3 regions of the Faecalibacterium sp. Marseille-Q4137 genome follow, and region 1 is predicted to be linked to each of the others. Evidence: a T-box and tRNA genes for the amino acid it is inferred to sense, from the RefSeq annotation. Region 1 holds a T-box; the other regions hold tRNA genes.
What was found. The T-box of region 1 lies ahead of J3353_RS10200 (valine--tRNA ligase). A T-box ahead of a tRNA ligase gene usually reads a tRNA of that ligase, here a tRNA-Val.
Positions count from the first base shown of each region.

Region 2: it has a tRNA-Val gene. The T-box ahead of J3353_RS10200 (valine--tRNA ligase) is inferred to sense a tRNA for this amino acid. The anticodon was not compared.
Region 3: it has a tRNA-Val gene. The T-box ahead of J3353_RS10200 (valine--tRNA ligase) is inferred to sense a tRNA for this amino acid. The anticodon was not compared.

Region 1 is NZ_JAFREK010000023.1:5,250-8,521, reverse strand. It holds gene J3353_RS10205 (bifunctional homocysteine S-methyltransferase/methylenetetrahydrofolate reductase) at 1-1,779, shown strand, start outside; T-box leader at 1,811-2,042, shown strand; gene J3353_RS10200 (valine--tRNA ligase) at 2,099-3,272, shown strand, end outside.
Region 2 is NZ_JAFREK010000042.1:20,276-23,547, reverse strand. It holds gene J3353_RS13470 (AtpZ/AtpI family protein) at 1-128, opposite strand, end outside; gene J3353_RS13465 (helix-turn-helix domain-containing protein) at 172-753, opposite strand; tRNA gene J3353_RS13460 (tRNA-Val) at 1,191-1,266, opposite strand; gene ruvC (crossover junction endodeoxyribonuclease RuvC) at 1,490-2,002, shown strand; gene ruvA (Holliday junction branch migration protein RuvA) at 2,165-2,773, shown strand; gene ruvB (Holliday junction branch migration DNA helicase RuvB) at 2,777-3,272, shown strand, end outside.
Region 3 is NZ_JAFREK010000015.1:35,163-38,434, forward strand. It holds gene J3353_RS07870 (LexA family transcriptional regulator) at 1-471, opposite strand, end outside; gene J3353_RS07875 (helix-turn-helix transcriptional regulator) at 655-894, shown strand; gene J3353_RS07880 (hypothetical protein) at 894-1,187, shown strand; gene J3353_RS07885 (FeoB-associated Cys-rich membrane protein) at 1,227-1,391, opposite strand; tRNA gene J3353_RS07890 (tRNA-Val) at 1,550-1,626, shown strand; gene J3353_RS07895 (nuclear transport factor 2 family protein) at 2,064-2,483, shown strand; gene J3353_RS07900 (recombinase family protein) at 2,737-3,272, shown strand, end outside.

The DNA.
Region 1 (3,272 bases):
CGCGAACTGTTACAGACCCGCCCCCTGCTTTTTGATGGTGCCATGGGTACTTATTATAAGGCGGCTCCCGGGGTGGAGTGCGAGCAGGCCAACCTGACCGACCCGGCGGGGGTGCTGGCTGTCCACCGGGAGTATCTGGCGGCAGGGGCTGATGCCGTCAAGACGAATACCTTCAGCCTGCCCCGGCTGGCGGCGGCACACACGCCCGGCTGGGAACAGCTGGCGCAGGCAGGCTGGCAGCTGGCTGTGCAGGCCGCAGGGGAGACGGGTGCTGCTGTTTTTGCCGACCTTGGCCCGGCTCCGGATACCGAGGCAGTTCCGGCGGGGCAGGTATATACGGCTGTGGCAAAGCAGTTCGCGGCGCTGGGAGCCAGGAATTTCCTGTTCGAGACCCTGAGCTCCGATGCGGGCCTTCTGGATGCCGTGGGGGCCATCAAGGCGGAAGTGCCGGATGCCTTTGTGCTGGTGTCCTTTGCGGTCCTGCCCGACGGTTACACCCGGGAGGGCATGTACTGCAAAGACCTTGCCCGGCGGATGCAGGAAAGTGGCATCGTGGATGCCGTGGGCCTGAACTGCGTGTCGGCACCCGGTGCCATGCGCACACTGGCAAAGCAGCTGGGGGGCACGCTGCCCCTGTCGGTCATGCCCAACGCGGGTTATCCCGTTGTCACCCGGACGCAGGTGAAGTATCAGGGCAGGCCGGAGTACTTTGCAAGGGAGCTGGGCCGTCTGGCCGCCGAGGGCACGGTTCAGATCCTGGGCGGCTGCTGCGGCACCACCCCTGCCCACATTGCCGCACTGCGGGCGGAGCTGGACAGCCTGCCCGTGGTGAAAAAAACGGCTCCGGCAGAAGAGTTTTCCACCGTGAAGGAACAGACTGTGGAAAATGAGGACGCTTTCCTGCGCAAGCTGAACGCAGGGGAAAAGGTCATTGCCATTGAGCTGGATTCTCCCCGCACTGCGGACCTGACCGGTTATCTGGAAGGGGCAAAAAAGCTGCAGGCGGCGGGCGCTGACCTGCTGACCATTGCCGACTGCCCCATTGCACAGGCCCGGATGGATTCCTCTCTGGTGGCCTGCCGGGTCCACCGGGAGCTGGGGCTGTGCACCCTGCCTCACATGACCTGCCGCGACCGCAACCTGAACGCCACCAAGGCCCTGCTGCTGGGCCTGTACGCCGAGGGCGTGCGGGAGGTGCTGGCCATCACCGGTGATCCCATCCCCACGGCAGAGCGGGACGAGGTGAAGAACGTTTACCAGTTCAACTCCCGCAAGCTGGCCCAATACATCGTCTCGCTGGCAGGGGAAGGCCGGGAGATGCCCGGCCCCATGACCGTGTTCGGTGCCCTGAATCTGAACGCCCGCAACTTTGATGTGGAGCTGCGCCGGGCAAAGGAGAAGCTGGAAAACGGCATGAGCGGCTTTCTGACCCAGCCGGTGCTCTCGGCACAGGCGGTGGAAAACCTGAAAAAGTCCCGGGAGACGCTGGGGGCCGATGCAAAGATCCTGGCCGGTATCATGCCGGTGGTCAGCCAGCGCAACGCCATCTTCATGGAGAACGAGATCAACGGCATCCATGTGGAGGACTGGATCATTGAAAAGTTTGCCGGGCTTGACCGTGCCCAGGGCGAGGAGCTGGGTCTTGCCATCTCGCTGGAAATGGCAAAGGCCGCCCTGCCGTATGCGGACGGCCTCTACCTGATGACCCCCTTCAACCGGGTGGCCCTGATGGAGCGGCTGATCGGCAGATTGAAGCAGGAAGTTCTCGGAGCATATTGACAAAACGCCAAAAAAACGTTATATTCTTTGTATAAATGCAACGAGAAAGAGTGTGCGCGGCAAACCGCCTTGCAGAGAGCCGGGGGCAGGTGAGAGCCCGGCAGGTAAGCGCCGCGCACTGTCGCTTTTGAGCAGGGGCGGTGAAGCCAGTAGCCGCCCTCGGAGCTGCCCCACGTTACCGGGGCATCAAGGGGCACGGGCTGTGTTTGCAGCCGGTGCAATTTGGGTGGTACCGCGGTATGTAGTTTACAGCCGTCCCATGGAACGTTCCGTGGGGCGGCTTTTTTCGTCCCACTCATCACATTTTTGGGAGGATACAATGAAAGAACTCGCAAAACAGTACGATCCCAGCCAGGTGGAAGACCGCATCTACCAGTTCTGGCAGGACGGCGGCTACTTCCACACGGAAGCGGACCCCGACAAGAAGCCTTACACCATCGTTATGCCCCCTCCGAACGTGACCGGCCAGCTCCACATGGGCCATGCGCTGGATAACACCATGCAGGATGTGCTCATCCGCACCAAGCGGATGCAGGGCTATGCCGCCCTGTGGGTGCCCGGCACCGACCACGCATCCATCGCCACCGAGGCCAAGGTCGTGGAGGCCATGCGTGCCGAGGGCCTGACCAAGGAGATGGTGGGCCGCGGCGGTTTCCTGGAGCGCGCCTGGGACTGGAAGACCAAGTACGGCAACCGCATCGTCAGCCAGCTGAAAAAGCTGGGCACCAGCTGTGACTGGCAGCGGGAGCGCTTTACCATGGACGAGGGCTGCTCGGATGCCGTCAAGGAAGTGTTCGTGCGCCTGTACGACAAGGGCCTGATCTACCGCGGCAACCGGATGGTCAACTGGTGCCCCCACTGCAACACCTCCATCTCGGATGCTGAGGTGGAGTACGAGGAAAAGGACGGCAATTTCTGGCACCTGCTCTACCCGGTCAAGGAGACTGGTGAGATGCTGGAGCTGGCAACCACCCGCCCCGAGACCATGCTGGGTGATACCGCTGTTGCCATCAACGGCGAGGACCCCCGCTATGCCCACCTCCACGGCTGTCATGTTGTCCTGCCCCTGCTGAACAAGGAGATCCCCATCGTCTGCGACGAGCACGCTGATATGACCAAGGGCACCGGTGTCGTCAAGATCACCCCCGCCCACGACCCCAACGACTTTGAAGTGGGTCTGCGCCATGATCTGCCCATCGTCCGGGTGTTTACCTACGACGGCCACATGACCGGTGCTGCCGATAAGGCCGCTGCCGATGCACTGTTTGCCGCAGGCAAGAACACCGTGAACGAGCCCGAGGTGCTGGACTGCGGCAAGTACGCCGGCATGACCACCCTCGAGGCCCGTAAGGCCATTCTGGCAGACCTGAAGGAGGGCGGCTTCCTGAAGGAGATCGAGCCCCTGAAGCACGAGGTCGGCACCTGCTACCGCTGCCACTCCACCATCGAGCCCATGGTCTCCAAGCAGTGGTTCGTCAAGATGGAGCCGCTGG
Region 2 (3,272 bases), on a different contig from region 1:
AGCGCTAAACCGACAAGCATATAGAGTGGAATATTGTTGGTTACTACACCAATAGCCGCACCGATAGAAATTCCTATGCTCATAAAAGTCGGTAAATAGTGAGGCTTATCATCTTTTTTATTTTTCATTATACATTCCTTTCCAAATTATAAGATTTATTGAGTGTCGTTATCAAAATGATTGCAGCAAAAGACTCAATACATAACTAACGATTGCTCCTACTGCAGCACTTCCGATAAACCATAAAACCTTTTGATAAGGACGTTTGCCGTATTCTCTGGCGCTCTGGATTTCATCCAGCCTTTTACCTTCACAAAATGCTACGATTTCTTTATATGTTTGAACATCATTGTCCTTTTTTATTCGTTCAACCTTTGCTGCAAAATACATGGCAGCTAAAGCAATGACACACCAAAGGATCAATGCCCATTTATTACCAATGTAAAATAACGGAGCTGCCGAAATAACAGCAATAACGAGAAAAACCGTATAGATTGCGCCATAGTGATTGAGTTTTTTGATTTCCTCTTGTTTGATTACTTCTTTCATAGTATCAATATCTCCTTTGATTAGTTTATCAAGTGAGATTTGAAAGATTTCACTCAGTAATACCAAGCTGGTTACATCTGGATAGCTTTTGTCATTTTCCCAATTTGAGATTGTTTGCCTTGAAACATAAACATGATCGGCTAACTCCTCTTGAGACAGTTGTAACTCTTGGCGATATTTTTTTATTTGCTTTCCGAGTTCCATCTCTTCACCTCCTTGCATACTCATACTAATCAAAAGATTGTATTTTCGCAATCAAAGGACATTGACATCTGTGTTTTCCGTGTGTCAAAGGTCTTTTACATACCGTTAACTTCCGATTTGTTGAGCCGAGTATACCATACTACCAGCTGAAAGAACACCCCTATATGTCAGAACTTTCCCTTTTTTCTGCGTACGTGCGTACCGGCCATGTACGGACGTACGCAGCGATTACCCCCAAACGCGCCATATAGGGGGACGATCAAGTTCGCACAAAGCGACCTTGATCCCGCAAAACAAAAGGCAGGATACCATCACCACGATGATACCCTGCCTTTGCTCGTTTACCGTTCCGAGTAGTCCTTCCGCAGAACCTCCGATAAACAAAAAACGTACCCGAACCCTTTCTCATAAAGAATCGGGTTCGAGTACGAACTGTTTGGTGGACGGTACAGGACTCGAACCTGTGACCTCCTGCACGTCAAGCAGATGCTCTACCAGCTGAGCTAACCGTCCATATTCTGTTTGTGCCGCAATCAGCTTGATTATGATATCATACCGCCGGGCAAAAAGCAAGCCCTTTTTTGAAAATTCTGCAAACTTTTTGATGCCTGGTTTACTGTGGATGGAAAATCAGCCGCCCAGCGCACATTTTGTAAACCGACTCAAGGCGTTTCCGTTGCCCTGAACGCCGGTTTGTGGTATAATACATTGATTATAATAGGAAAGGTATCGCAGAATGAGAGTTTTGGGCATCGACCCGGGTTACGCCATCGTGGGCTGGGGCGTTTTGGACTATGCGGGCAACCGGTTTGCACCGGTGGATTTCGGGGCTGTGTGCACCGATGCCGGGGTGCCGTTTGAGCAGCGGCTGGACGAGGTCTACACCGGCATCCGGGAGGTCATTGAGCGGACACAGCCCGAGGTGCTTGCCATCGAAAAGCTGTTCTACCAGCACAACCAGACCACCGTGATCGGCGTGGCCGAGGCCCGCGGGGTCATCCTGCTGGCGGCGGCGCAGGCGGGCATCCCCATCTACGAGTACACCCCCATGCAGGTGAAACAGGCTGTTACCGGCTACGGCAAGGCCGTGAAAAAGCAGGTGCAGGAGATGACCCGCATCCTGCTGCATCTGCCTGCTGTGCCCAAGCCCGATGATACCGCCGATGCACTGGCCATGGCCATCACCTTTTGCCATACCAACGGCAACCAGCTGAACCGCTTTGCAAGAAGGGGCGTTGGGCCGATCTGAGCCCTCTCCGTCAATGCTGCGCATTGCCACCTCTCCCGAAGGGAGAGGCAATCGCGGCTTTTGGTATAGTAGCAGCCGCCCAATTCGATGCTTTGGCTCCCCCTTTGGGGGAGCTGGCGAGCGAATGCGAGACTGAGAGGGGAAGGCTGCTGGAGGAAAACTATGATTTACAGTCTATCCGGAAAAATCATCAAAAAGACCCTGAACGCTGTGGTGGTGAGCTGCGGCGGGGTGGGCTACTATGTACAGTGCCCGACCAGCGTTGCGGGCGCACTGCCCGGGGTGGGCCGGGAAGCCACCCTTTACACCGTGATGAGCGTGACCGAAAATGACATCAGCCTGTACGGCTTTGCCACTGAGGAGCAGCAGAGCTGCTTTGAGCTGCTGACTGCCGTTTCCGGTGTGGGCCCCAAGGTGGGCCTTGCCATTCTCAGCGTCATGGAGCCTGACCGGGTGGCGCTGGCAATCTCGGCGGGCGACCACAAGGCCTTCAAGGCGGCATCCGGCGTAGGCCCCAAGCTGGCCCAGCGCATCGTGCTGGAGCTGAAGGATAAGGTGGCAAAGGGCTTTGTGGATGGCATCAACCTCGAGGATGTGGGCGCGGCCACTGCCGCCCCCGCCGCACAGGGAGCCGGGCAGGCCATTGCGGCGCTGGTGTCGCTGGGGTACAGCCAGAGCGAAGCAGCCCTGGCCATTTCCAAGATCGACGCAAGCCTTCCCGTGGAAGAGATCATCAAGCTGGCCCTGCGGGGCATGGCAGGCAGGAGGTAATCCATGCAGGACGAAACCGCGCTCTATGGCGCAAAAATGATGCAGCCCAGCTTAACGGCGGCGGACAACGAGGAAAACAGTCTCCGTCCGCAGCATCTGGAGGACTACATCGGACAGGACAAGGTCAAGCAGAACCTGAAAATCTATCTGGAAGCCGCCAAGCGGCGCGGCGAGCCCATGGATCACATCCTGCTCTATGGCCCCCCGGGCCTGGGCAAGACCACGCTGGCGGGCATCATCGCCAACGAGATGGGGGTGCAGATCCGCATCACCAGCGGCCCTGCCATTGAGAAGCCCGGCGACCTTGCCGCCCTGCTGACCAATCTGCAGGAGGGCGACGTGCTCTTCATTGATGAGATCCACCGCCTGTCCCGGCAGGTGGAGGAAGTGCTCTACCCGGCGCTGGAGGATTACGCGCTGGATATTATGATCGGCAAGGGCCCCAGCGCCCAGAGCATCCGGATCAACCTGCCCCGCTTCACGCTGGTGGGCGCTACCA
Region 3 (3,272 bases), on a different contig from region 1:
CTCGTCGCCGATCCGCACGGCGGCGATCTCGCCCTGCTCCACCTCGGGCTGGCAGCGGATGCAGACGATGTCACCATCGCAGATGGTGGGGGCCATGCTGCTGCCGTGGCAGGTCAGGGCAAAGTCGGCGTGCCATGCGGCAGGAACACCGATGTAGCATTCGATGTTCTGTTCGGCGGTGATGGGGGAGCCGCAGGCAATGCTGCCCACCAGCGGCACCCGCACCATTTCGGGCAGGGGCTCAAACCCCGGCGGGACAAACGCAGTGTTTTCCAGCCCCATCAGCCATGCGGGTGTGGTCTCCAATGCAGCGGCAAACTCCTCCACCTTGGACTGCGGGATGTCGTTGACCCCTTTTTCCAGCTTGGTGATGGAGGATTTGGAGCGGTAGCCCATCCGCTGGGCAAGCTCTTCCTGAGAGAGCCCCAGCTCGAGCCGACGCTGTAAGATACGGCGGGAAAGTTCTGACATGGCAGAGACCTCGCTTTTCTTGAAAAAGAATGTTCTGCCGTGAGTATATCAGAAAAGTTCTTAAAAATCAACGATTTTCGCGCGATTTTGGTAAAATAGTTGACAAAAAATCAACGTCGAACTATAATACAACCAAAGATTGTGAAACGACACGCAGAGATCCAGATGAAAGGAGAACCTTTGATGACAAATACCACACAGATCCGCGCCTACATTGAAAGCCAGGGCCTCAAGCTGGGCCATGTGGCACGGGTGCTGGGCATCAGCAGCAGCGCCCTGCATCAGAAGCTGAACGACGAGAGCGATTTCAAAGTCAGCGAAGCCGACCGTCTTTCTGCCATGCTGGGGCTGACCATGGAACAGCGGGATGCCTGCTTCTTTGGCCCGGGCACCCGGATGTGCCAAAGAAAGGGGGCGGCGTGATGACCGCTGAACAGCGCAGAAAGACCCGGGAGGCCCTGCAGAACTACGGTACCCGCCAGTGGGCCCGCAGCCCGGCCAATTGGGGCTGGGCCCGGGCCATCCAGCAGACGCAGGAGTATTACCGCACCGCCGACCCCATCCGTGCAGGCCTGCTCCAGCTGCGCTACCTGGAGCGCCGCAAGGAGGAGGATGTGCTGGAGCGGCTCTGCATCGGACGCACCACCTACCAGAAAGCCCAGCTCGATCTGCTGAGCACTGTAGCTGTCTTTGCCGCCCGCTACGGTGCCCTGTGACGCAAAATGCCCCCGGACAGCCATCCGGGGGCATTGCAGTCAGTGCTTTTTCTTTTCCGGAGTATCGCAGTGCTGGTGGCAGGAGGCGCAGTTGCCGCCGCAGCCTTCGCCTTTCCAGCCGCCCTGCTTGGAAATCCAGACCACTGCCAGGGCAAACAGCCCTGCCAGCACCAGAATGGTAATGATCCCACGAAGTGTCAGCATTGAAAAAACCTCTCTTTTTGCGCTGGAATGCGCAATTTCAGTATACACTATTTTGCGCAAAAGAGCAACTGCCTCGCAGTGGGAAAAAATTGCGAAAAAATCAAAATTAGGGCTTGCCAATCCACTTCGGTTGTGGTATAATTCTCTTGTTCCGATTCGGAGGATTAGCTCAGCTGGTTAGAGCACCTGCATCACACGCAGGGGGTCTGGGGTTCGAGTCCCTAATTCTCCACCATACAGTTCGTACTCGAACCCGATTCTCTATGAGAAAGGGTTTGGGTACGTTTTTTGTTTATCGGAAGTTCTGCGGAAGGACTACACAGAGCATTAAACGAGCAAAGGCAGGGTATCACTATGACGGTGGTATCCTGCCTTTTGTTTTGCGGGATCAAGGTCGCTTTGTGCGAACTTGATCGCCATCTATATGGCGCATTGATGGCAATTGCTGCGTACGTGCGTACCGGGAGCCTGTACACCTCTGGCAAGGTGTAACACACTAGACTTTGTTCCAAAGTCCGTGTGCTAAGGGGTCAAGCCCCTTAGAATCCCTGCGGATCGTGTACGCACGTACGCAGAAAAATGGCAAAATTTCACTATATCGGGGTGTTCTTTCATGGTGGAGTGTGGTATACTCGGCTTAGCCCAGTAAATCGGAAGTTATGGAGGTACTTTATGAACGAGAGAGAAAAAATTATCCGATTATGGTTTGATATGTGGATTAAGAAAGCAGATTTAGGAATTGACAATATTTTTACAGATGATGTTGTATATACTGAGAGTTGGAGTCCTAAATATGAAAACCGCAAAACGGTAAAGCACTGGTTTGACGAATGGAATACACGCGGAAGTGTTCTTGTCTGGGAGATTAAGCAATTTTTTCATCAAGGCAATCAAACAATCGTGGAGTGGTATTTTAAAAGCAAAATGAATAATGGAAATGTTGAAGAATTTGACGGAATATCTTTAATTGTATGGACACAGGATAACAAAATAAAATCATTAAAAGAGTTTGGTTGCAATCTTCATAATTACAATCCATATCGAGATAGTGATATTCCCGTATTTCGAGAAGAAAAAGCAAATTGGTTTTGAGAGGACTATAAATTCCAGTTTGCCGTACTCGTTCCAGCAGGGTTTGGGGCAGGCACGCCCCAACAAGAAGCTGTCCCAAAGTGGCAAGAATTTTCAAGAATTGAAAATTTGTGGCCACGGGACGATTCTTGCTCTCACCTTTTTCGCTGCGTTTCGCAATTTTCACATTTCAATCTGCTCGCAGATTGTTGACAAGCTGCGCTTGACCCGATACGATAAAGGCAAGTCGAATACGCGCCAAGGAGGTGCAACCATGACCGCCGTGATCTACGCCCGCTATTCATCCGACAGCCAGCGTGAAGCGTCCATTGAGGGACAGCTGCGCGACTGCAAGGACTACGCCGAGAAGAACGGCATCACCGTGGTCGGCACCTACATTGACCGTGCCTACTCTGCCAAAACGGATGACCGCCCAGACTTTCAGCGGATGATCAAGGACAGCGGAAAGAAAATCTTCGACGTAGTTCTGGTCTGGAAGCTGGACCGCTTTGCCCGGAACCGATTCGATGCCGTGAACTACAAGTACCAGCTGGAAAAGAACGGTGTCCATCTGGTGTCTGTCATGGAACCCATCTCGCAGGGGCCTGAAGGCATTATGGTGGAGAGTATGCTGATTGGCATGGCGGAATACTATTCCGCCGAACTCGCCCTGAAAGTGGCGCGCGGTGAGCGCGAAAACGCCCTCCAGTGCAAGTACAACGGCGGTGTGGTGCCGCTGGGCTTCACCATTGGCAAGGAGGACAGGCTGTACCATATCGACCCGGAGACGGCTCCCATCGTGCAAGAGAT